One region of the Streptomyces sp. NPDC002619 genome, then DNA from elsewhere that is predicted to be linked to it. Evidence: riboswitches for the same ligand, from Rfam matches in the RefSeq annotation. Region 1 holds a riboswitch; each other region holds the start of a gene.

Region 1 (7,730 bases):
CCAGTTCTCGCGCAGGCCGGTCAATGCCTCGCCGGCGCCCTGCGGCAGGGGCTTCGGCAGGGCGGTGAAGCGCCTCAGTACGTCGACGAGTTCGGTGGGCTCGGAGCCGTCCAGGAAGACGCTGCGCACGGAGAACTCCCGGGCGTCGTAGCCGGGCGGCGCCGGATCCGGGGGCAGGACCACGGCTCCGCCGCGCGGCACTTCCACGCCGAGGTCGCGCAGCGCCCAGTTCACGGCGCGCAGTTGCTGCGGCGCCGCCCGGTGCTCCACGACGCGGTGCCGCAGTCCCGGGGGCAGCAGGCGCGCCAGCGGCAGCCGGCCGCACTCGTCCGGGGTCATGGCCTCGTGCACGACGAGCTGGACGGCCCAGGACTCACGCGCGGCGGCCTTGAGCACGCGCCGCATGTCCTTATCGTCGGCGGGCAGCGGGTTGACTTCCCGCAGACGTAGGCCCGCGACGCCGTGATGGTGATCCCAGTCGGTGTCGTCCTCGGGCCAGAACATCGTGATGGGTGACGGCCACCGCTCGTCCCAGGGGCGCTCCGCCTCCGCCACCAGCAGCCACTCCGGCCCGTCTTCACGCCCTTGCTGCGGTACGAGTGTCAGACGGGCCCGCACCGTCACATCACCGCCCACCCGCCATCGCGCCTCGAAGACCCGCTCGGGGTCGCCCTCGGGCACGGGCGGTTCGGCGAAGTCGTCGAGGACCCCGCTCTTCTTGAGGCGGCGCAGATTCCTGCGGAGGATGTCCTCGGCACCGGGACCTGCGTGGTGGCCGCGGGCCGGCCAGAGCGTGCTGGGAATGGAGGGGTGGTCGGAGGCGGAGTTCGACATGAGCCAATCTGCGGACGGGGACGTCGTGCGCCTACCAGTATCACGGCCCGGTCCGTCGGCACGTCGTCCGGGGCTGACGAATCGTGGCGCACCGGGCGCACACGGCGCACTCGGGGTGTGCACGGCGCACTCCAGGCGGCCCCGCTTCACACATGCCGATGATCTGTCCGGCGCACGACAATGGACCGTCGAACGGGGCCCGCCCACCATCCGCTTGGGGTGGGTCCCGTTCGCCTGCGTCCCCGGCTCGCCGCGTCCGGTGTGGGCGCGGTCAGTCGGGGGGACTGCCGCAGGGAATTACGCCCCGCTCTCCCGCAGCATGTCCTCGCGCTCGACGATCTTCACGCGCTCGCGGCCCTGCGGTTCGCCCAGGGACTTCTCGGCGGCGTCCAGGCGGTACCAGCCCTCCCACGTGGTGAAGCGGACGTTGCGCTGGGCGAGGAACGCGTCCACGGCCTCCGGCCCGGGCGAGTCCGGGGTGTGCAGGCGGCCGTTCGCGTGGTCGTCCAGGAGGTTGGCCACCGCCTCGTTGGCGTCGCCCTTAGTGTGGCCGATCAGACCGACCGGGCCGCGCCGGATCCAGCCGGTGACATACGTGGACTGGAGGTGCGCGCCGCTCTCCTCGACGACCCGGCCGCCCTCGTCCGGAACCGTGGCGGACTCGATGTCCCACGGCAGCTTCGGCAGCTTCTCGGAGAGGTAGCCCACGGCCCGGTAGACCGCCGTGACGTCCCAGTCCTTGAACGTGCCGGTGCCCTTGACGTTGCCGGTGCCGTCGAGAGCGGTGCGCTCCGTGCGTAGGCCCACGACCCTGCCGTGCTCGCCGACGATCTCGGCCGGGGACTCGAAGAAGTGGAGGAACAGCTTGTGCGGCCGGTCACCGACGTCGCGGATCGCCCAGTTCTCCAGGGTCTTGGCGACCATGTCGGCCTGCTTGTTGCCGCGCCGCGTCTCGATCGAGCCCTCGTCGTAGTCGATGTCCTCGGGGTCGACGATCACCTCGATGTTCGGGGAGTGGTCCAGCTCCCGCAGCTCCATCGGGCTGAACTTCGCCTGCGCCGGGCCGCGGCGGCCGAAGACGTGGATCTCCAGCGCCTTGTTCGCCTTCAGACCGTCGTAGACGTTCGGCGGGATCTCCGTGGGCAGCAGCTCGTCCGCCGTCTTGGCCAGGATGCGCGCGACGTCGAGCGCGACGTTGCCGACGCCGAGCACGGCGACCTTCTCGGCCTCCAGGGGCCAGGTCCGGGGCACGTCCGGGTGACCGTCGTACCAGGAGACGAAGTCGGCGGCGCCGTACGAACCGTCCAGTTCCATACCGGGTATGGACAGGTCGCGGTCCGCCATCGCGCCGGTGGAGAAGATCACGGCGTCGTAGAACGCGCGCAGGTCGTCGAGGCTGATGTCCTTCGGGTAGTCGACGTTGCCGAACAGCCGGATCTGCGGCTTGTCGAGCACTTGGTGCAGCGCGGTGACGATGCCCTTGATGCGCGGGTGGTCGGGCGCGACGCCGTACCGGATCAGGCCGAAGGGGGCGGGCATCCGCTCGAAGAGGTCGATGGACACACCGGGCTCGGCGGCCACCTCGGATTTGAGCAGGGCGTCGGCGGCGTAGATCCCGGCGGGGCCGGCTCCGACGATGGCTACCCGCAGGGGGCGCGGCATGATCAGGTTCCCTTCGAGCGAGGAAAAGGCGACTCGATCGGGAAGCCTAAGCTAAGGCAGACCTAAGTTAGTACGGGGGTCCGGTCTATGACCCCATAAAGCGATCTTATGGGCTGGATAAGGCGCTCTAATGGGCCGACCGGACCCCTGTGGTCACGCGGGCCTGATCACCCGGTGGATCGCCGACTCCCCGGCGCCGAAGATCGACTCCTCGCGGATGAGCGAACCGGGGCCGGGCGCGTGGACCATCATGCCGTTGCCGACGTACAGGCCGACGTGACTGTCGTTGTCGAAGAAGAAGACGAGATCTCCGTCCTGGATGTCGGTGAGCGTGACAGACATGCCCGCGCTCGCCTGCTCCCGCGCGGAACGCGGCAGGGCGACGCCCGCGGCCTTCCAGGCGGCCTGCGTGAGACTCGCGTAGTCGTACGAGTCCGGCCCGGTCGCACCCCAGAGACACGGCCTGCCGATCTGCTCCCGCGCGAAGGCGACGGCCTTGCCGGCGTTGCCGCCGTACAGGGCGTCCGGCGCGCTGCCGATACCGACCGGCGCGAAGGATCCGGTGTCCGTGAGGGCGGTCGTGAGAAAGGTCCCGATGTCGGTGGTGGGGGAGGGGGCTGCGAAGGACCCGGGTTCGGCCCAGGTGCTGGGACCGAGTGCGTCGGGCAAGCCCAGGGGGTCCGGTGTACCCAGCGGGTCGGACGTGCCCAGGGGGTCCGGCATGCCGAGCGCATCGGCTGTGCCGCGCGGCGTGTCCGTCGACGACGGTGTCGCCACGCCGAGGCCGACCGCCCACGACGGGGGTCGCCACTCCTCCTCGGTCGGCTGTTCCACCGGAGCCTGTACGCCGGACCAGGCGCCCGAGTCGGTCGGCCGGGCCTCGATCGCCGCGATCGGGCCGGTCCGCTGTACGGCGTACCGCGACAGCAGGTCACGGGCCACGGCGAGCTTGCGCCGGTTCCGCTCCTTGGCGGTGCCCGGCGAGGGGCGCCGCGGCTCGGCGGCGCGGGCGGGCAGTGCCTTGGGCGCCTCCGGTTCCCGGCGTGAGCCGGGTACGGCGGGCAACGCGGCGACGAGCCGGCCGGTCGGCGACGCGTCCGGTCCCGTGGATCCGCCAGACCCTGCGGTCAGCTCGGCAACGGGGCGGACCGCCGGTTCCCGCAGTGGGCGATCGAGTGCTCCGGCTGACGGCCCGGCGGGGAGCTCCGGCATGCGTCGACGACCTGTCAACTCCGGCCCCGCGCGCCTGAGTTCATCCTCCGACTGAGCCTTGGGGCGATCCTCGGCGGGGCGCTGCGGCCTGCGGTCGTTCGGCAGTGCGGCCGGCACGGTCGGGCCGAGCTTCGCGCGGGCCGCGTCGAACCACTGCCGGGTGACCTGGTCCAGATCGGGATCGGTCCGTGCGGAGCGGTTCTTGCGCAACGGGACGCCACGGCCCCGTGTGCCCGACGTCCTCGCGCGGGTCGCGTTGTAGTTCCCGGTGGCGTTCTCTGCCTGGTCGTAGAGGCTGTCGATCCGCTGTCGAACCTCGTCGCGGCTCTCCGGCGCCATGGGAGACGCACTCCTTCCGTACTCCGCCTACCGAGTTAGCTGTCGGGTTCGGGCGGTCGATTCCGGAAGGCTTGCCCTACGGCCCCTGCCCCGACGGGCAGTTGGACCGATTCACCCCAATGTCGGTTGGGTCCCCGGCTCCGGTCGCCACGCAGGGCGCCGGACTCGGCGGAGGCCACGCGGCCCGGCGGGATTCGCCGGGGGGAGCCGTGCGGCCCGGTCGTCAACTTAGCCAACTTGTGTGGCGCACGTGAAGGTTGAAGTGCGAATTGCCCGATACGTATTTGTGATGTTCGCCCCGCAGTTCGGGGACGGGCTGCAATGCATCGGGACAATTGCCCTGCGTTGGCGTCCGCGTACATCAGATCGGGCGTCAGGAGCGCCACCGTGCCCGGCAGGGCCTGGAACACCGCCGCGTAGTCGATCTCCGGATTCGTCATGGCATCGCCGTCCGGTCGGCAGCAGGTTTTGCATCATTTTCCCACGAAACGGCATGCGGGCTGCCGGGCGTCACGGATCGGAGTCGGGTGACTGCGTACGGCTGTTCAACCGTGTCGGCCGTGACGCCCGTGTCGCCATGCGCCCTTGGTGGCCATGAGGTGGCCATGAATCCGCGGGGCGTTTGAACACCCGGGCGTGCGGCGCCGTATGGGTGCGGGGGATTTCCATGCCGAGACGGCCTCGAGACGCAGGGGTACTTCCGTGGGACGCAACAGGCGCAGACGCCCGACAGGCGCACGACGCGCGACCTTCGCAGCGGTCGCACTGATGCTGGGCGGAGGTGGTCTGATCGCGGTGAACGTCTACGCGTCCGCCACCGAAGGCGGTTGGGGTCAGGAGTCGGACCAGAGCCGGAACGCACAGGTCCTGGCCGCGGGGGCGGCCACGATCGACTGCCCGGACATCGGCAGCCGCCTGACCGCCGTGCCGGACGAGGCGAAGGCGGACGTCGACCGCGAACTCGCCCTCCTCGACCAGCAGATCGCCGCGGCCTACCAGCAACTGCAGGACTCCGCGCAGGCCCAGCAGCAGGATTCCGCGTTCGCCGACAACAGCATCATGAACCCCCTCAAGGACAAGCGCGCCGCGACCATCGAGCGGATCGCGGGCGCCATCGACCGCACGGGGGACCGCCCGCAAGGCCTGGAGGACCTGGCCGCATGCACGCTGCGGCCGGCCGGCAACCAGACCGGCGACGGCGCGAACAGCGGCCAGGGGCAGGCCGATCCGAGTCAGGGCCAGGGGCAGGGCGACGGCGCTCAACAGCAGAACGGCGGACAGGGCGGCAACGGCCCCGTCGCCGCCGACTACGCCGACATCACCACCGTCCAGCCCAACGTGCAGAACCCGCCCCAGCAGGCCGACGCCTCCAAGGGCACCTTCACGAGCAGCTGCGGTGTCAACGCGGGCGGACTGTTCAACTCGGACAACGTGATCGTCGCTCCCGGCGTCAGCAACGGCGCCCACCACTTCCACGACTACATCGGCAACCAGTCCAACAATGCCTTCGCCAGCGACGACGACCTGGCGAACGCCGACACGAGCTGCGAGGACAAGGGCGACAAGTCGACGTACTACTGGCCCGTACTGCGTCTGCAGGACGGCTCGCGCGAGCGGGACGCCGACGCGCCGGGCGGTGGCACCGAGGGCAACGCCGGCAAGATTGTCACGCCCGAGCAGGTCACGCTGTCGTTCGAGGGCAGCCCGCGCGGCAAGGTCACGGCCATGCCGCGGCTGCTGCGCATCATCACCGGCGACGCCAAGGCGTTCGTCAACGGCCCCGCCAACGCCAATGCGTCGTGGAGCTGCACCGGCTTCGAGGATCGGCAACTGAAGGACAAGTACCCGCTGTGCCCGTCCGGCAGCGACGTCGTACGCACCTTCAAGTTCCAGAGCTGCTGGGACGGACGGAACATCGACAGCGCCAACCACCGCACGCACGTGGCGTTCGCCGCCGCGGACGGCAGCTGCCCCCAGGGCTTCGAGGCGATTCCGCAGCTGGTGCAGCGCATCGTCTACGACGTCGACGCGCCCAGCCTCCAGGACGGGGGCCGCACCACGCCGTTGTTCGCGGTGGACTCCTTCCCCGAGCAGTTGCACAAGCCGGTCACCGACCACGGCGACTTCATCAACGTCTTCGACGAGAAGCTGATGGGGGAGATGGTCGACTGCATCAACTCCGGCCGCACGTGCGGCTCCGGTGCCGCCCCGGCTCCCAGCGAGCAGCCGAGCGAGCAGCCGGGCCAGGAGCCGAGCGACCCGCCCGCCTCCGATCCCGCCCCCGCGCCCGGCCAGAGCGACGAGCCCGCCCCCGGCGACACGGCGACGCAGGAGCCCGGCGAACCGCCGGCCGATACGCCCCCGGCCACCGACGCCCCCACCACCGAGGCACCCAGGGTGTACGCGACGGCGTCGCCCGACGGCAACGCCCCGGCACAGGATGACTCGGACAAGGCCGACGGCAAGGTCAGCGAGGTCGGCAGCGACAGCGGGGCCACCGAATCCTCGGAACTCGGCGGACCCACCCAGTCCGACGCGCCCGCGGTGGTCGGGGCCGACGCCCCCTCCGCCGCCGCGCAGACCGAACCCCAGGCGGTCCAGGGCGGGCTCGCGGAGACGGGGGCGAACCTCTGGCCCGCCGCGCTCGGCGCACTGCTCGTCATCGCGGGCTTCGTCGTGCTGCGCCGCATGGGACGCCGTTCCATGTGACCCGGCACCGACCGACGGAACCGCGCGGCACGGGAGGCCGCGGCCGGTCAGGGTGACCAGCTCACCACCCTGACGACCGAGGCCTCCCCGCCGACCCGGACGAGTGGCGGCCCCACCGGACGGGGCCGCATGGTGGCGACGACCGTGGCGGGGCTCTCGAGCGAGTCGCCCATGTCGACGGTGATCCGGGTACGGCCCTCGCTCGCCAGGTGCGCCGCCAGACAGGCCGTGCTGTTGGCGTTGGCGATGTCCTCCGGGACGCCGATCGCCGGCGCGAACATCCGGGCGGCCAGGGCGCCTTCGCCGCCCGGCACGGAGTGGACGTAACAGCCCAGCAGCCCGAGCCGGTCGCAGGCACTGCGCAGCCGGTCGAAGTCGGGGGAGAGCCCGGCGAGCACGGCCCGCGACCGGACCGGCACGAGCAACCGCCAGCGCCCCGTGGACGCCACCCGCACACCGGCCGCGAGCGTGTCCTCGGCGATGCCGAGCGCGGCGAGCACCAGACCCGCTTCGGCCTCGGTGGGCTCACGCAGGCGCACCGGACCGGGATCGAAGACCGCCTCGACCCGCTCGCCGTCACGTGCCCAGCTCCCGGTGAACGTCCGTCCTCCGGCGCGCAGTTCGGCCTCGAAGCGCTCGGTTCCCGCACGCTCGGCGAGCACGGCCAGCGCTGCGACCGTGCCGTGCCCGCAGGCCGGCAGCTCACCGGCCGACGTGAAGAAGCGCAGCGTCGCGCCCGTACGGCCGCCGTCCGTCTCGCCGGTCGTGACGAAAACGGCATGGGAGGTGCCGAGGCTCGCGGGCAGGGCGAGCCGGTCGGCCTCGGTGAGCGGGGCGTCGTCGAGCACCGCTGTGGGGCTGCCGCCGCTGCCGTCGCGCTGACAGGCGTGGACGATCGTGACGGGGAGGGACCGGCCGGCCATCGGATGCCCCGCCGTCCGGTAGCTCTTCTCGCTCACGTTGTCCTCCAGGTG
Region 2 (7,730 bases), on a different contig from region 1:
AGCAACGTCCGTTGCCTCGCTGCGGCGCCAGGGGTGTGCGATCGGGGCAGCCACGGCCCGCCACCAAGAATCGACGGGAAGTGTTCCCGCGGGTTCGAAGGGTTCGCCCGGCCGGGGAAATGCGGCTGGCTGCTCGGCTTCCTCGGCGGCATCCTTAGTCCACTCGCCGGGCTCTGCCCACGGGTGCACGGAGAGGGTGAAGGTGCCCCAGTGGATAGGCATCATGACGCCGTGCGGCTTGCCCCCTTGCAGGTCAAGGTGCGCCTGGATCCCCTGAGCGGGCGTCATATGTATGTCGGGCCACCCACCGGGGAGTGGGGTACAGTCCGTGTGGTTCTTGGGCCAGAACTCGCTGTACGCGCCGATCTGGATCATCGTGGCGTCGAAGGGGCCGTGCTCGGCGCCTATGTCCTTGAAGCCCTCGAAGTAGCCGGTGTCGCCGCTGTGGTAGATCCGGTGCTCCTCGCCGGCGACGGCCCACGAGGCCCAGAGCGTGTGCTGGGTGTTGCGCAGACCCCGGCCGCAGAAGTGGCGGGCGGGGCCGGTGGTCAGGGTGAGTCCGCCCACCTTGGTCGTCTCGTGCCAGTCCAGCTCGCGCAGCCGGTCCGCGGACACACCCCAGTGCTCCAGGTGGGCGCCGACGCCCAGCGGCACGGCGAACACGGTGTCCGTGCCGGCCAGCTCCTTGATCGTGGGCATGTCGAGGTGGTCGTAGTGGTCGTGCGAGATGACCACCACGTCGACCGGGCCCAGCGCGGCCAGCGGCAGCGGCGCCGGGTGCAGCCGCTTGGGTCCGGCGAAGGGGAACGGAGAGCAGCGCTCGCCCCAGACGGGGTCGAAAAGAACGCGCTGTCCGTCGATCTCCGCGAGCACGCTGGAGTGGCCCATCCAGGTCAGCCGTAGCCCGGTGGCGGGCGGCTTGGCCAGGTCGGCGAGGGTGGTGGCGTGCACGGGCACCGTGCCCTGCGGGGCGCGGCGCGGGCGCAGGTCCTTGTCGAAGTAGACCTTCGCGATGTCCAGCATCGAACCGGAGGGCCGGGTGCGGGCGGTGCCCCCGGGGTTCTGGAAGACACCGTCCTTGAAGTGGGGCGATCTGCGGATCCGCGCCAGGCGTTCACCGCCCGGGTCGGCGCCGAAGGCCGCGGGTTGCAGCGCGCGGAGCCCGGAGCTCAGGGAACGCAAACCGGTCACGGTACCTCCTGGTCGAGTCGGTCAGGCCATCCATTATGGTCGGCCCCTCCGACAGTCCCGCGTCCCGCCCCGACGAACGGACGTTGACAGGGTTCGACCCGCTTTCGATACTGACTCATCATTCAGTAATCGTCGGTATCCAGCGTCCGGAGACACCATGACCGCCCCCTTGTTGTCGCTCACCTGGACCGACCACGTCACCGGACGCCGGGGCTTCCTGGTCGTCGACCGGCTGGTGCGGGGTGTCTCCAGCGGCGGGCTGCGGATGCGGCCGGGCTGCACGTTGGACGAGGTGACCGGGCTGGCCCGCGGCATGACGATGAAGGAGGCCCTGCACTACGACCCGCAGAGCCGCTACGTCCCCCTCGGCGGCGCCAAGGGCGGCATCGACTGCGATCCACGGGACCCGGAGGCGTACGGGCTGCTCGTGCGCTACCTGCGCGCCATGCGGCCGTACATCGAGACCATGTGGACCACCGGCGAGGACCTCGGCCTCACCCAGGACCTGGTCGACCGCGCCGCCGCCGAGGCAGGACTTGTGTCGTCCGTCCAGGCCGTGTATCCGCTGCTCGACGACGAGGCGACGGCCCGCAAGCGGCTCGCCGACGCGTTCGCCGTGGAGGTGGACGGGATCGGCCTGGACGAGTTGGTCGGCGGCTGCGGGGTCGCCGAGTCGGTGCTCGCGGCCCTGGACCGCGCCGGAGAGCCGTACACGGGCACGCGCGTCGCCGTGCAGGGCCTGGGCACCATGGGAGGCGCCACGGCCCGCTTCCTCACGCGCGCGGGGCTGACCGTCGTCGCCGTGGCCGACGTCAAGGGCACGATCACCAACCCGGCCGGGCTCGACATCGAGGCGCTGCTGGCAGCGCGGGACGCGTACGGCACCGTGGACCGCTCCGTGCTGCGTCCCGGTGACCGCGAACTGCCTCGTGACGCCTGGCTGTCCGCCGACGCGGAGGTGCTGGTGCCCGCAGCGGTGTCGTACGCCGTCGACACCGCCAACCAGCAGCGGATAGGTGCCCGTTGGATCATCGAGGCGGCCAACATGCCGGTGCTCCCGGCGGCGGAGCAGCTGCTCGCGCGGCGCGGGGTGACCGTGCTGCCGGACGTGGTGGTCAACTCCGGTACGAACGCCTGGTGGTGGTGGACCCTGTTCGGTGACATCGGCCCCGACGCCGAGGAGGCGTTCGCCCGCACCCGGCGCTCGATGCGCGCCCTGATCGACCTCGTGCTGGCCCGCGCGGAGACCGACGGCACAACACCGCGAGCCGCAGCCCATGCCGTCGTGGCCGACCGACTGCCGCTGATCGAGGAACGCTTCGGTTGGTACCGGTGACGGTCCTGGTACCGGTGACGGGTCATACCCTGCCGGGAATTGAGGCACGAGCACGACCGCAGCAGAGTCGACGGCACGCACCACACGGCAAACCGCTGATCCACGCGAGGAGCATCGTGCCCGCCATCGACCCGCAGTCCCTGACCGAGCGCTACATCGGCGTCTGGAACGAACCGGACTCCGAGGCCCGCCGCAAGACCGTGCACGGCCTCTGGACGGAGGACGGCCTGCACATCCTGCGCCCGCCCCAGGCGATGCACGACACGGCGGTGGGCCTCGGCTTCCCCACCGCCGTCCTGGAGGCGCGCGGACACGACGAGCTGCACGCACGCGTGACGCGTGCGTACGAGGAGTTCGTTGCGCCGGGGACGTACGTCTTCCGGATCCAGGAGCCCCCCACGCTCCTGCGGGACGTGATCACGTTCCGCTGGGAGTCCTTCCACCGCGAAGAGGGCCGCGCGACCGGCGGGGGCCGGGAGTTCCTGGTCCTGGACGAGGACGGCCGCATCAGGCTCGACTACCAGTTCGTGGACTGACCAGCCCGACCCGGGACGCATGAAGGGGGCCGACGGTAGAGGCGGCCCCCGCTACTGGACCGACCATCAGCAGGTCAAGACGTAACAGGCCATGTCCTGGTCGCCGTATAGGGTGACCGCGTGGCGAGAGTGCGGTTGAGTGTGGCCGAGCGGCGGGAGGAACTGCTGCGGGCCGCCATCGGGCAGATCGAGGCGCGAGGCGTGGCGGCCGTCAGGATCGCGGACGTGGCTTCGGCGCTCGGTGTGAGCAACGCGCTGGTGCTCTACCACTTCTCGACGAAGGAGAAGCTGGTCGCCGCCGCCTTCACCTACGCGGCCGAGGACGACCTCGCGCACCTGCGCAAGCTGCTGGGCCGGCGCACGAGTGCGCTGCGGCGGCTGCGGACGGCCGTGCGCTGGTACGCGCCGACCGGTCAGGCCAAGGGCTGGCGGCTGTGGATCGAGGGCTGGGCGGTGGCGCTGCGCGAACCCGCTCTGCGGGAGGTTGCGCGAGACCTGGACCGACGGTGGAAGGCGGCGATCACCGAGGTCATCGCGGAAGGCGTGGCGGCGGGCGATTTCGACTGCCCCGACCCGGCCGGTGCAGCCCTGCGTCTGACCGCCCTCCTCGACGGACTCGCCGTACAACTCACGTCGTACGCGGGCGCGGTGCCGCGCTCACGGGCACAGGAGTGGGTGGACGAGGCGCTCGCCCGGGAACTCGGGCTGCGGCTGGAGGCGTTGACCGCTCAGGAGCGGTGACGGATCCCCCGCGGGGCCGGGGTGCGCTTGTCGGCACCGCAGCCCCGCGAGGCCGTCAAGCCACCGAGGCGATCCGCATCTTGATGTCGTCCGGGGACAGGGCACCCTTGGCCGTCACATGGTCGCCCGAGGATTCGCCGCGCAGGCGCCGGCCGATCCAGGGGACCAGGTACTCGCGGGCCCAGTGCACGTCGTCGCGCCGGACCTCCAGCGTGCCACGCGGTGGGAGCGGGGGCCAGGGCTGGTCGGGGTCGGCCGGGACCTCGACGCCGAGGACCTGGCCGGCGCGCAGTGCCACGCGCGTGTGGCCCTCGGGCGAGAGGTGGAGCCGGTCGTCGTCCCAGGCCCGCCGGTCCTGGACGGTCTTCAGGGACCAGAGGTCGAGCACGGGGCAGCCGTATCGGTCGGCGATGGCCCGGACATGCCCGTTGTACGTCGCGATCTTGCCGCGCAGATGCCTGAGCACGGGCACACCGCGGGTGTCGAATCCTGTCGTCACCATGACCTTGCCGGCGACGGACGTCAGCTCGGCCACGGCCCGTTCGAAACGCTCGGCCACCTCGTCGGGGTCGGTGCCGGGCCGGATGATGTCGTTGCCGCCCGCGCAGAAGGACACCAGGTCCGGTGCGAGGTCCACGGCCTGCGGAATCTGGTCCGCCACGATCTGGTCGAGCAGCTTTCCGCGCACGGCCAGGTTGGTGTACTTGAAGTCGTCCTCGGGCCGCCGGTCCGCGAGCAGGACCGCGAATCGGTCCGCCCAGCCCACGAACGCCCCGTCGGGGCCGGGGTCGCCGACGCCCTCGGTGAAGCTGTCCCCCACCGCCACGTACGACCCGATCACTGATCTGTTGTCACTCTTCGAATCGTCTGCCACATCGGCCCATGATTCACCTTCGGATGTGACCTACGCGATCGTAGGAAGGGGTTGACGAACGGTGAGATAAGCCACTCCTAAAGACTTTGCCAACGCGGGAATAGGCGGTCGATCAGGCGTGTTGACGCTTCGACTGAGCCCGGAGACACACACCTCGAAGGCCGGACCCGGGGACCCGGGTCCGGCCTTCGACAGCTTGCGGGACGGGACGGTCAGACGGCGACGCCGTGCGAGCGGAGGTAGGCGACCGGGTCCACGTCCGAGCCGTAGTTCGGCGTGGTGCGGATCTCGAAGTGCAGGTGCGGGCCCGTCACGTTGCCGGTCGCACCGGAGAGGCCGACCTGCTGTCCGGCGGTCACGGTCTGGCCGGCCGACACGGAGAGCTGGGACAGGTGGGCGTACTGCGCGTAGTAGCCGTCGGCCAGCTTGATGACGACCTGGTTGCCGTACGCACCGCCCCAGCCCGCCGAGACGACGGTGCCCGCGCCCACGGCCTTCAGCGAGGTGCCGGTCGGGACGACGAAGTCGACGCCGGTGTGGTAGCCGCTGGACCACATGCTGCCCGCCACGTGGTAGCCGGTGCCGATGGTGGCGCCGGCGACGGGCAGGACGTCACCGGTGGCCGTGTTCGTGGTGGTGCCCTGGGCCGAGACATTCGACGCGGCCGACGGCGCGGACGATGAGGCCTGCTTCGGGGCGGGCTTCGCGGACTGGGAGGGCTGCGAGGTCTGGGACGGCTTCGACGACTGCGAGGGCGCCGGAGCGGCCGGCTCGGGGGTCGCCGCGGCCTTGTGGCCGAGCGTGAGCTTGAGGCCGGGGTGGATCAGCGAGGGGTCGTCGCCGATGACCGCGCGGTTGTCCTGGTAGAGCCGGGGCCACCCGCCGCGGACGCTCTGCTCCTCGGCGACCTTGGAGAGGTAGTCGCCGGGCCGCACGGTGTAGGTGCGGGCGCCGGAATTCGTCGCCGCGGCCTTCTTCTGGACCACCGGGGCCGACTGGACGGTCTTGACGGTCTTTCCGGAAACTGACTGCGGGGTCGCCGCGTGGGCTCCCGTGGCCCCTATGAGCGGCAGTGCCAGCGCGGCGGCGCCGCCGGTTCCGGCGACGGCGATCGATCGGGTGAAGCGCTGGGTCTTGGGACGGCGGTGCTTACCCTTCGCGGGCATGGCGAATTCCTCTCCGGCGCCTGCGAGGTGAGCTGTCGGGTTCGGGCTGGAGCTGCCCGGCCGCGCGGGGGAGCGCGACTTCACCCCGAGCCGTCCCGGAGACCGGAACAGGCAGTCGTACCTGGTGGGTCCCCCGCTCCTGCCGAGCACGGGTGAGTGTGTGGGGACTCCGGGCGGCGGCAGGATTCGGCGATCCGACCGGATTGGTGGCGAACGTAAACGAGCGGCACGCGACGGGACAAGCAGAAAATTCCCTCTGTCCGTGTTTCGCTTGATCCGTTACGGGAATTCCCGGTCACCCTCCGTGAATTCCCCTCGCATTTCCCACGTCAATTCCCGGGAAACGCAATCCGATTACGTGAGCATGACCAGCGACGCACGGTCACTGATATGACCCTCCTCACGCGCACCTTATCCACGTCCCGACATTCCGGAGCGAGTTTGAACAAAGGCTGAAATTCGGACATATACCTCAGATGCGGCATAGGCGGATGACTGCCGCATCCAGGTCACCACGCAGTCCGACACGGAGTCCGTGATGCAGAAGTACGGCACCTCGGTGCACTTCGCCCGTTTCGCGGCATTCGTACGACGCGGTGGGATCGAGTCCGCGCAGACGCAGCACCGGGACCGGCTCGCCGTAGCGCTGGGCCTGGAGCCAGGCGAGGACGACCGTCTCGTCCCCGCGCACGTACTGCACCGCGCTCAGCCCGCCCTCCGGGGGCCGCAGCCGGTACAGCTCGCCGTGCTGGACGACCGGCCGGATCTCCTTGTAGAGCTCCACCCACTCACGGGCCTCGGCCAGCTCCTCCTCGGTCCACTCCATGAGGTCGCCGCCGACTCCGAGGACACCGGCCATGGCGCTCACGAAGCGGAAGCGCAGGGAGCTGACCCGCCCGTTGAGCTGGGTGTTCGGGCTGTCGGTGACCCAGGCGGCCATGATCCGTGCGGGATGGATCTGGCTGAAGCCGTGCTGGATGGCGAGCCGGTCAAGCGGATCGGTGTTGTCCGAGGTCCACACCTGGTCCGTACGGCTCGTCACGCCGAGGTCGATCCGGCCGCCGCCACCCGAGCAGGACTCGAACGCGACTCCGGGGTGGGCCACCCTCAACCGGTCCAACAGGGCATACAGAGCGCGGACGTGATCGACCCACAGGCGCTGCGGGTACGCCTCGCCGGGCCAGCCCGCGTCGGTGAAGCAGCGGTTGAAATCCCACTTCACATAGTCGATCGGGGCGCTGGAAAGCAGCGCGTCGAGCTGCTCCCAGAGGTACTCCTGGACGTCCTCGCGGGCGAGATTGAGGACGAGCTGATTGCGCATTTCCGTCCGCTTTCGCCCGACTTGGTACTGCACCCAGTCGGGGTGCGCCCGGTACAGCTCGCTGTCCGGGTTGACCATCTCGGGCTCTACCCAGATGCCGAACTGCATCCCGAGGCCGTGCACCTGGTCGGCGAGCGGCTTGAGGCCCTGCGGGAAGCGGTCGGGGTTGGGCGTCCAGTCGCCGAGTCCGGCCCGGTCGCTGGTGCGGGCGCCGAACCAGCCGTCGTCCACGACGAACAGCTCGATGCCGATCGCCGCCGCGCGCCGGGCGAGCGCGGTCTGCTGCTCCTCGGAGATGTCGAAGTTCGTGGCCTCCCAGGAGTTGAACAGCACGGGCCGGTCCCGGTCCGCGTCCGGGATGACGTACGCCATCTGGTAGGCGTGCCAGGCGCGGCTCGCGCCGCCGAAGCCACCGTCGCTCCACAGGCCGGCGAAGACGGGGGTGGTGTACGACTCCCCCGCCGCCAGCATCAGCAGGCCCGAGTCGTCGTAGCCGGCGCCGCCGGTGATCTGCACGCGCGCGTCCGGGAGTTGGGCGACCGCGATCCGCCAGGACCCCGACCAG
Region 3 (7,730 bases), on a different contig from region 1:
CTGGACCACTGGTCCGGCTGGCTGCGCACGCCCGGCGTCGACTTCAAGGCGACCCTGACCGGACGCGCGCTCTGGGGTGTCACCGCGCTCGCACACGAGGAGGGGGAGGTCGCCGACCCGCTGATCGGCACGCTCAACCACACGGCCGCGTACATGGGGATGCGGTTCGGTGGAGTGCTGCTGGGCAACGGCAGCGCGCCCGGCCAGGTCGTGCGGGACGAGGCGGCGCTGGCACGCGCGAAGACGTTCTTCGCCCAGCAGGCACCGCTCGCCCGCTTCCCCTACGAGGCGGCAGCCGCCGTGTAGGCCGCTACGCGGTGATGTCCTTCGTCGTGAACCGTGCCCACGCCGCCGTACCGAACACCACGGCGTACAGGGCCTGGAGGCCGAGGTTCTTGACCAGGTCGTCCCAGTACACGGGGTCGCGCATCAGGTCGGCGAAGGACAGCCAGTAGTGCGAGAAGAAGTACGGCTGGAGCGCGTGCAGCTGGGGGATCTGGTCGAGGATCTGCACGGTGATCAGCAGGCCGACCGTCGTCGCCATCGCCGCGATGCCACTGTTGGTGAGGGTCGAGACGAACAGGCCGAGGGCCGCGATGCCAGTCAGTGACGCGGCTACGACCAGGGCGATCAGCAGCGCCCGGCCGAGCCCCTCGGCGAAGGTGATCTGGGTGCCGGAGATGGTCGTCAGGTCACCGAGCGGGAAGAGCAGCGCGCCGACGATCAGTGCGGAGACGGCGACCACGAGGGTGCCCACCAGGCAGAAAGCCATCGTGGTCGCGTACTTGGTGAGCAGCAGGCGGGTGCGGCCGGCGGGGGCGACCAGGAGGTAGCGCAGGGTTCCCGCGTTGGCCTCGCCCGCGATCGCGTCGCCCGCCACGACACCGATCGCCATCGGCAGGAAGAAGGGGGAGCGTCGCGGCGAGCGCCGTGAACACCAGGAAGAGGCCGTTGTTGGTGATCTGCGCGATGAACGCCGGGCCACCCTCGCCGCCGCCCCGGCCGGCCGGTGAACCACCCCCCGTCTCGATCCTGACCGCGATCCCGACCAGAATCGGTACGGCGGCCAGCACGCCGAGCAGCGCGAGCGTGCGCCAGCGCCGGAAGGTGGTGACCAGCTCGCTGCGCAGGAGCCCGAAGGTCCACAGCGGGCTCGGAGCGCGTACGGCCGTCGACCCGCCCTCGGCCACCCCGACTTCAGCCTGCGACATCGAAGCCCTCTCCGGTCAGTGCCACGAACGCGTCCTCCAATGAGGCCCGTTCGACCCCGAAGCCGCGGACGCGGACGCCGGCCGACACCAACGCGGCGTTGAAGTCGGCGAGTTCGCCCTCCGGCGGTTCTCCGGTCACCCGGTCCTCGGTGACGACGACGTCGGCGACCCCGTGTTCCTTAAGCACCCGGGCCGCGTTCACCGGATCGGGCGTGGTCACGACCAGCCGGCCGCGCGCCCCGGCCGCCAGGTCCGCCACCGCGCCCTGGGTGATCAGCCGCCCCTGTGCCATCACGGCGGCGTGCGTGCACACCTGCTCGATCTCGTCGAGGAGGTGCGAGGAGAGGAAGACGGTCGTCCCGTCGGAGGCCAACTCCCGCACCAGGGAGCGGATTTCCCGCATGCCCTGCGGATCGAGGCCGTTGGTCGGCTCGTCGAGCACGAGGAGTCTGCGCGGCTGGAGCAGCGCGGCCGCGAGACCGAGGCGCTGCTTCATACCCAGGGAGTAGGCCCGGGCCTTCTTGCCCGCGGCGGCCGTCAGACCCACCCGGTCCAGCGCGGCGGCGACGCGGGTGCGCCGGGTGCGCGGGTCGGCGGTCGGGTCGGCCGCGTCGTACCTGATCAGGTTGTCCCGGCCGGAGAGAAAGCCGTACAGAGCGGGGCCCTCGATGAGCGCGCCGACCTGCGGCAGTACGGCGCGTGCGGAGCGCGGCATGGGGCGACCGAGCACCTGTGCCGTGCCGGAGGTGGGCTCTATGAGGCCCATCAGCATGCGGATGGTGGTGGTCTTGCCGGAGCCGTTCGGACCGAGGAAGCCGAAGACGCTGCCCGCCGGGACGGTCAGGTCGAGACCGTCGACGGCGAGCTGTCCGCCGCGGTAGCGCTTGGAGAGGCCGCGGGTGTCGATCACGCTCGCCTCGCTCGCGCGGGCGTCACCCTCTCGCGTGTCTCCCGTCTCCTGCTCCGTGACGGACGGTTCGTCCACGGCTCCCTCGATTCGTCGTGCCGGCAGGGTACCTACTTGCCCGTGTTCGCCGCCTGGACCAGGGCGTCCTTGGTCACGGCACCGACGTACACCTTGCCGTCGTCCGTGATCAGGGCGTTGATCAGACAGGTGGAGAAGACCGTGCCCTTGCCGAACTTGCCGCTCACCTGGTCACCGAGCGAGCCGAGGAATCCACCCATGTCGCCGCCGGCCGCGCCGGACGGCACGCCGCCCTTGGTGCCGGTGTCGAAGGTGGCGATGGCGTTCCAGCCCTCACCGATGACGCCAGAGCCCTCCGGGCCCCCGGAGCCGTTCCCGAAGCCCTTCTCGAAGCCCTTGGCGAAGTCGTCCCCGGGCTTGGCGGACGGTGCCGGGGCGGTCTTGTCGGCGTGGTCGGCCCGGTCGTCCTCAGTGACCTTGGCGCCCTTGGGCGGGGTGAAGTCGAACGTCGATGCGGCCGGCTTGGCAAAGCTGACCTGGGTGAAGCCCGCGTCGAGCACGGCGGCACCGCCGCTCGACGGGGTCAGCGTGAACTTCAACGGCATACCGGTCTTCGCGTCGACGGCGATACTGATCGCGCCGACCGTGGTGCCGGACTGCTTGGGCTTGATCAGCAGCTTGTAGGCGTCGCGGCCGGCCACCTGCACGGTGCCGTCGACGGTCACGGACGTCGTGTCGTCGACCGACTTCAGAGCCTCGTCGGCGAAGTCGCCGGGCGTGCCCGGAGTCTCGTGCTTCGGCTGCTTGCCGGCCTCGTCCGTGGTCTCGTGGTAGACCTGGTTCGACTTGCTGTCGTAGCCCCACACGTCCTTGCCGTTGTGGATGAGGCTGTACTCGGCGGCGCTCTCGATCAGCGAGAGCTTCTGCCGGTCCGGGCCGTCGGCGGCGACGCGCAGGGTGTGCGTGCCGGTGGCGAGTTCGGTGAGCTTGGTGGTCGGGTCGGCGGACGATCCGTCGCCCGATGGGGTCGCGCCGGAGACCAGGCTGTTCTCCAGACCGCCCAGGTCGGGCAGGCCCAGGTCCGTGCTGACCTTCACCGTGCCGGACAACTGCTGGACGTCCGACTTGGCGATCTTCTCGATGAGCTGCTGCGCGGTGATCTTCGGGAGATTGGGGTCACCGGAGTCGGCGAGCGCCGGGACCAGCCCGATGGTCGCCGCCGCTACCCCCACCACCGCGACCGGGACGACGTACCGAGCGGCCTTGCGGCGCCCGGAGCGCAGGTCCTCGACCTCCTCGGCGCCCGTGGTGTCGTCGGATTCGTACGGTGCCATGTGTGCCTTACCTCCGTCGTCGGCGGCGGCTGCCCTCGCACTTTCCCACCCTGAGCCGCCATTCTCACCCGAATCGGTGAGGAGTGGTGATTTCCGTGGTATCCATCTCACCAAATCCCCCACGGAAAGACGTCAGTCCTCGGGCTCAACTCCGCGTACACCTCCGGTATGACACGGGGTGGGCAGGGCCGGCCTTGACCCGTAGGGGTCGGGGCGGCGGGGGGACCGCGATGAGCGGACCGGGGTGCAGGGGGCGGAGCCCCGCTGGGGTGCAGGGGGCGGAGTCTCGCTGGGGTGCAGGGGCGAAGCCCCGCCAGGGGTGCAAGGGACGGAGTCCCCGCCGGGGTCCGGGGCGGAGCCCCGTGGCGGCCACCTCTCGGCCCACCGAGCCGGGCGGGCGGGCAAGGTCCGGGGCCCGGGGCGGAGCCCCGTGGCGGGCACCTCTCGGCCCACCGAGCCGGGCGAGCGGGCAAGGTCCGGGGCCCGGGGCGGAGCCCCGTGGCGGGCACCTCTCGGCCCACCGAGCCGGGCGAGCGGGCGAGCGGGCGAGCGGGCGAGCGGGCGAGCGGGCGAGCGGGCGAGCGGGCGAGCGGGCAAACTACCCAGCCCGGTGCACCACCGCATCGCACAGCTCCAGCAGCGCGTCCTTCGCATCGCAGGACCGCAACGGAGCCAGCGCCGCCCGCGCGTCCTCCGCGTACCGCACGGTGTCCCGCCGAGCCTGCTCCAGCGCCGGATGCGCCCGCAGCGCGGCCAGTGCGGCAGCGTGCCGCGCGTCGTCCGTGAGGTCGGAGTCGAGCAGCTCGCACAGCGCGATGTCCTCGGCCAGCCCCAGCCGCGCCGCCCGCTCCCGCAGCCGTAGCACAGGAAGGGTCGGCACGCCCTCCCGCAGATCCGTACCGGGCGTCTTCCCGGACTCCCGCGTGTCGGACGCGATGTCGATCACGTCGTCCGCCAGCTGGAAGGCGACCCCGAGCCGCTCGCCGTACTGCGTGAGCACGTCCACGACCGTCTCGTCGGCCCCCGACATCATCGCCCCGAAGCGGCACGACACCGCGATCAGCGACCCCGTCTTGCCACCCAGCACGTCCAGGTAGTGCTCGACCGGATCCCGGCCGTCCGAGGGCCCCGCCGTCTCCAGGATCTGCCCGGTCACGAGCCGTTCGAACGCGAGGGCCTGGACCCGGACGGCCTCCGGCCCGAGGTCGGCGAGGATCTGTGAGGCCCGGGCGAACAGGAAGTCACCGGTGAGGACCGCGACCGAGTTCCCCCAGCGGGTGTTCGCGCTGTCGACCCCGCGGCGCACCGCCGCCTCGTCCATCACGTCGTCGTGGTACAGCGTCGCGAGGTGGGTCAGCTCGACCACGACGGCCGAGGGTACGATCCCCGGCGCGTACGGGTCGCCGAACTGCGCCGCGAGCATCACGAGCAGCGGCCGGAACCGCTTCCCGCCCGCCCGCACCAGGTGCTGCGCGGCCTCCGTGATGAACGGGACCTCGCTCTTGGTGGCTTCGAGCAAGCCTTCTTCGACAGCCGTCAATCCGGCCTGGACATCGGCTTCCAGAGCCTGGTCCCGCACGCTCAGCCCGAACGGCCCGACGACGGTCACGAGGGGTCTCCTGTCTGCTGGTGTCTGCTGGCGATTACACGGTTTGTCGATAGGTCGGTGCCATCACTCGAGTCAGCGTATCCGGTTGGGTTTGGATCACCGATAGCGCCCACCCGGCCAGCCCGGGCGGTATCGCATCACGGCCGATATGTCGTTGATCAGCTGATACGGCTGATACAACCGATATTTCTCGACTCCATGGGACCTGACACCTTTTAGTCCGCATAGCCTCACCCGCACAGCGGCGACGGCGACGGGGCACCACCTCCGCGTATCCGCAGGTCCTCCTTGTACGACCCGGCCCCGCCCGCCGTCCCACAAGGACCTCCGCATCCCCCTCCCGGACGGCACCCGACTGCACGCGCGCGTGGCATCCCGCGCCGACAACACCTGGCACGCACGGACAACGGGTCCGCCGGACGGCATCGCGCCCGCCGAGCGGCCCGGCGCGCAGGACCGCGCAGCCCCGGCGCGACGGCAACGTCGGATATTCGGCACCTCCCACGGACAACGACTGCGGCGACTGCGGCGACAGCCGCCACCACGACAACGACCGGCAGTACGCGGGAGGTTCCACCCACGCCGCCTCAGCTCGCATGCCTACCCACCCCCACCGAACGTGAGCAGCATCACGCACGATCTCCGAGGCCGCCCCCGCCGGAAAACATTGACCGCTCGGACGTGAGAAAAGCGAATTCCGCAACCCTAAGTGCGATGTGTCCGTTTTGCCGCTATAAGCATCCCAATTCCCCTTAGTGGGAAATGCGTTAAGGCCGGAGCAAAGGTGAGTTAGGTCACTTCCGACCTCCAGGCGGAATACCTGGCGCAACCCCCTCCCGCCCTTGCCCAGAGCGCGAGTTGACCCTTGGCAGCCGCAAAGGATCAAGTGCCTCATACGCACCAGACCAAGGTCAATTGGTACGAGCTGCGAATCCGGCACTTGTTCCGGACATGTGCTCTCGCATAGCTTCCCGATCTATCGGGCGAACGCCGAATCCTGCCGGCGCCCGACATGACCCATCGACAAACTCATTCACGTACGGCAGGAGCGGGGGACCCAGGTAAGTCGCCGGACCGGAACGACACCCGTCGTACCGAAACGGCTCGGGGTTAAGTCGTGTCGCCTTGCGGCGGCCCGGCCGGGCACCTCCCAGCCCGAACCCGACAGCTCACCTCGCAGGCGCCGGAGAGGAAGTTCGCAATGCCCGCTGCCGCTCAGCACCGCCGTACCCGCACCACGCGCCTCATGCGCACCCTCGCCGTCGCAGGCACCGGCGCCGCCGTGCTCGCCCTCCCGCTCATCGGCGCGGCCAGCGCCTCCGCGGCCACCCCCACGGCCACGACGCCGTCCACCACCCTGGCCGGATACCCGAACAACCTCGACGGCTGGATCCGCGAGTCGCTCGCCATCATGGCGGAGAAGCACATCCCCGGCTCGTACAACGGCATATACCGCAACATCATCCGCGAGTCCGCCGGCAACCCGAAGGCCATCAACCTCTGGGACTCCAACGCGGCCAAGGGCATCCCGTCCAAGGGCCTGCTCCAGGTGATCGACCCGACGTTCAACACGTACCACGTGGCCGGCACGTCGTTCGACATCTACGACCCGGTCGCCAACATCACCGCCGCCTGCAACTACGCCGCCGCGCGGTACGGCTCGATCGACAACGTCTTCGGCGCCTACTGAGCCACGGTCTCACCGCTCACGCGAACAGTCTCTCGAGGACGACGGCGATGCCGTCGTCCTCGTTCGACAAGGTGACCTCGTCGGCCAACGCCTTGAGTTCGGGGTGGGCGTTGGCCATCGCCACTCCGTGGGCGGCCCAGTCGAACATGGGGATGTCGTTGGGCATGTCCCCGAAGGCGATGGCCTGGTGCGGACCCAGCCCGAGATACTCGGCGGCCAGCGCCAGGCCCGTCGCCTTGGTGATGCCGCAGGGCTGGAGTTCGACGGTCCCGGGCCCCGACATGGTGACCGTCGCGAGGGAGCCCACGACCGAGCGCGCCGTGCACGCCAACTCGTCGTCGGACAGGGTGTGGTGGCGCAGTAGAACCTTGCTGATGGGTGCGCACCAGAGGTCGTCGCGCCGGTCCACCCGCACGGCGGGCAGGGTCGGGTGGGGCATCAGATAGCCGGGCTCGATGAGCGTGAGCCCGTCCACCCCGTCCTGGTCGACCGCCGCGTACACCTGTCCCACCTCGGCCTCGATCTTGCCGAGCGCGGTCTCGGCCAACTCCCGGTCCAGGGTGACCGACCACAACAGGCGGTCCCTGCCGGCGTCGTAGACCTGCGCGCCCTGTCCGCACACCGCGAGGCCCGAACAGCCGAGGACGTCGAGCAGCGGCCGTACCCTCGGTGCCGGCCGGCCCGTCACCACGAGGTGCCGGGCACCGGCCCCAGTCACCCGCGCGAGCGCAGCGAGGGACCGGTCGGAGAGGGTGTCGTCACCACGCAGGAGCGTTCCGTCCAGGTCGGTGGCGACGAGAGAATATCCGGGGGGTACGGCCATGATCAGAGAATACGGACAACGCGCCCGTCACACTCACCCCGATGTCCTCGGCTGTTCAACTCCCGGTGCCACACGGTAGGTTGCCCCTCCGCACTTTCTGCACGGTGCGGCTCGGCAACGTGGCCGAGGACCCGTGCG

The links. A riboswitch is a leader RNA that binds a small molecule or an ion and turns the genes downstream of it on or off. The one in region 1 is predicted to bind cyclic di-AMP.
Region 2: it holds a riboswitch for cyclic di-AMP, as region 1 does, so the genes downstream of both, ACFYXB_RS31690 (peptidoglycan DD-metalloendopeptidase family protein) here and ACFYXB_RS23135 (NlpC/P60 family protein) in region 1, are expected to answer to the same signal.
Region 3: it holds a riboswitch for cyclic di-AMP, as region 1 does, so the genes downstream of both, ACFYXB_RS00820 (transglycosylase SLT domain-containing protein) here and ACFYXB_RS23135 (NlpC/P60 family protein) in region 1, are expected to answer to the same signal.

What each region holds. Positions count from the first base shown of each region.
Region 1 covers NZ_JBIAQV010000014.1:186,343-194,072, reverse strand. Annotated here, with positions in the region: gene ACFYXB_RS23145 (hypothetical protein) at 1-834, opposite strand, end outside; gene ACFYXB_RS23140 (FAD-dependent oxidoreductase) at 1,132-2,496, opposite strand; gene ACFYXB_RS23135 (NlpC/P60 family protein) at 2,650-4,047, opposite strand; cyclic di-AMP (ydaO/yuaA leader) riboswitch at 4,056-4,228, opposite strand; gene ACFYXB_RS23130 (DUF1996 domain-containing protein) at 4,816-6,756, shown strand; gene ACFYXB_RS23125 (PhzF family phenazine biosynthesis protein) at 6,804-7,715, opposite strand.
Region 2 covers NZ_JBIAQV010000027.1:75,715-83,444, reverse strand. Annotated here, with positions in the region: gene ACFYXB_RS31715 (MBL fold metallo-hydrolase) at 1-1,191, opposite strand, end outside; gene ACFYXB_RS31710 (Glu/Leu/Phe/Val dehydrogenase dimerization domain-containing protein) at 1,349-2,527, shown strand; gene ACFYXB_RS31705 (hypothetical protein) at 2,644-3,063, shown strand; gene ACFYXB_RS31700 (TetR/AcrR family transcriptional regulator) at 3,184-3,804, shown strand; gene ACFYXB_RS31695 (SGNH/GDSL hydrolase family protein) at 3,860-4,645, opposite strand; gene ACFYXB_RS31690 (peptidoglycan DD-metalloendopeptidase family protein) at 4,891-5,844, opposite strand; cyclic di-AMP (ydaO/yuaA leader) riboswitch at 5,849-6,009, opposite strand; gene ACFYXB_RS31685 (alpha-galactosidase) at 6,317-7,730, opposite strand, start outside.
Region 3 covers NZ_JBIAQV010000001.1:156,238-163,967, reverse strand. Annotated here, with positions in the region: gene ACFYXB_RS00845 (flavodoxin family protein) at 1-306, shown strand, start outside; partial or broken gene ACFYXB_RS00840 (ABC transporter permease) at 311-1,211, opposite strand; gene ACFYXB_RS00835 (ABC transporter ATP-binding protein) at 1,198-2,196, opposite strand; gene ACFYXB_RS00830 (outer membrane lipoprotein carrier protein LolA) at 2,229-3,470, opposite strand; gene ACFYXB_RS00825 (polyprenyl synthetase family protein) at 4,069-5,079, opposite strand; cyclic di-AMP (ydaO/yuaA leader) riboswitch at 6,091-6,277, shown strand; gene ACFYXB_RS00820 (transglycosylase SLT domain-containing protein) at 6,281-6,769, shown strand; gene ACFYXB_RS00815 (HAD family hydrolase) at 6,786-7,592, opposite strand.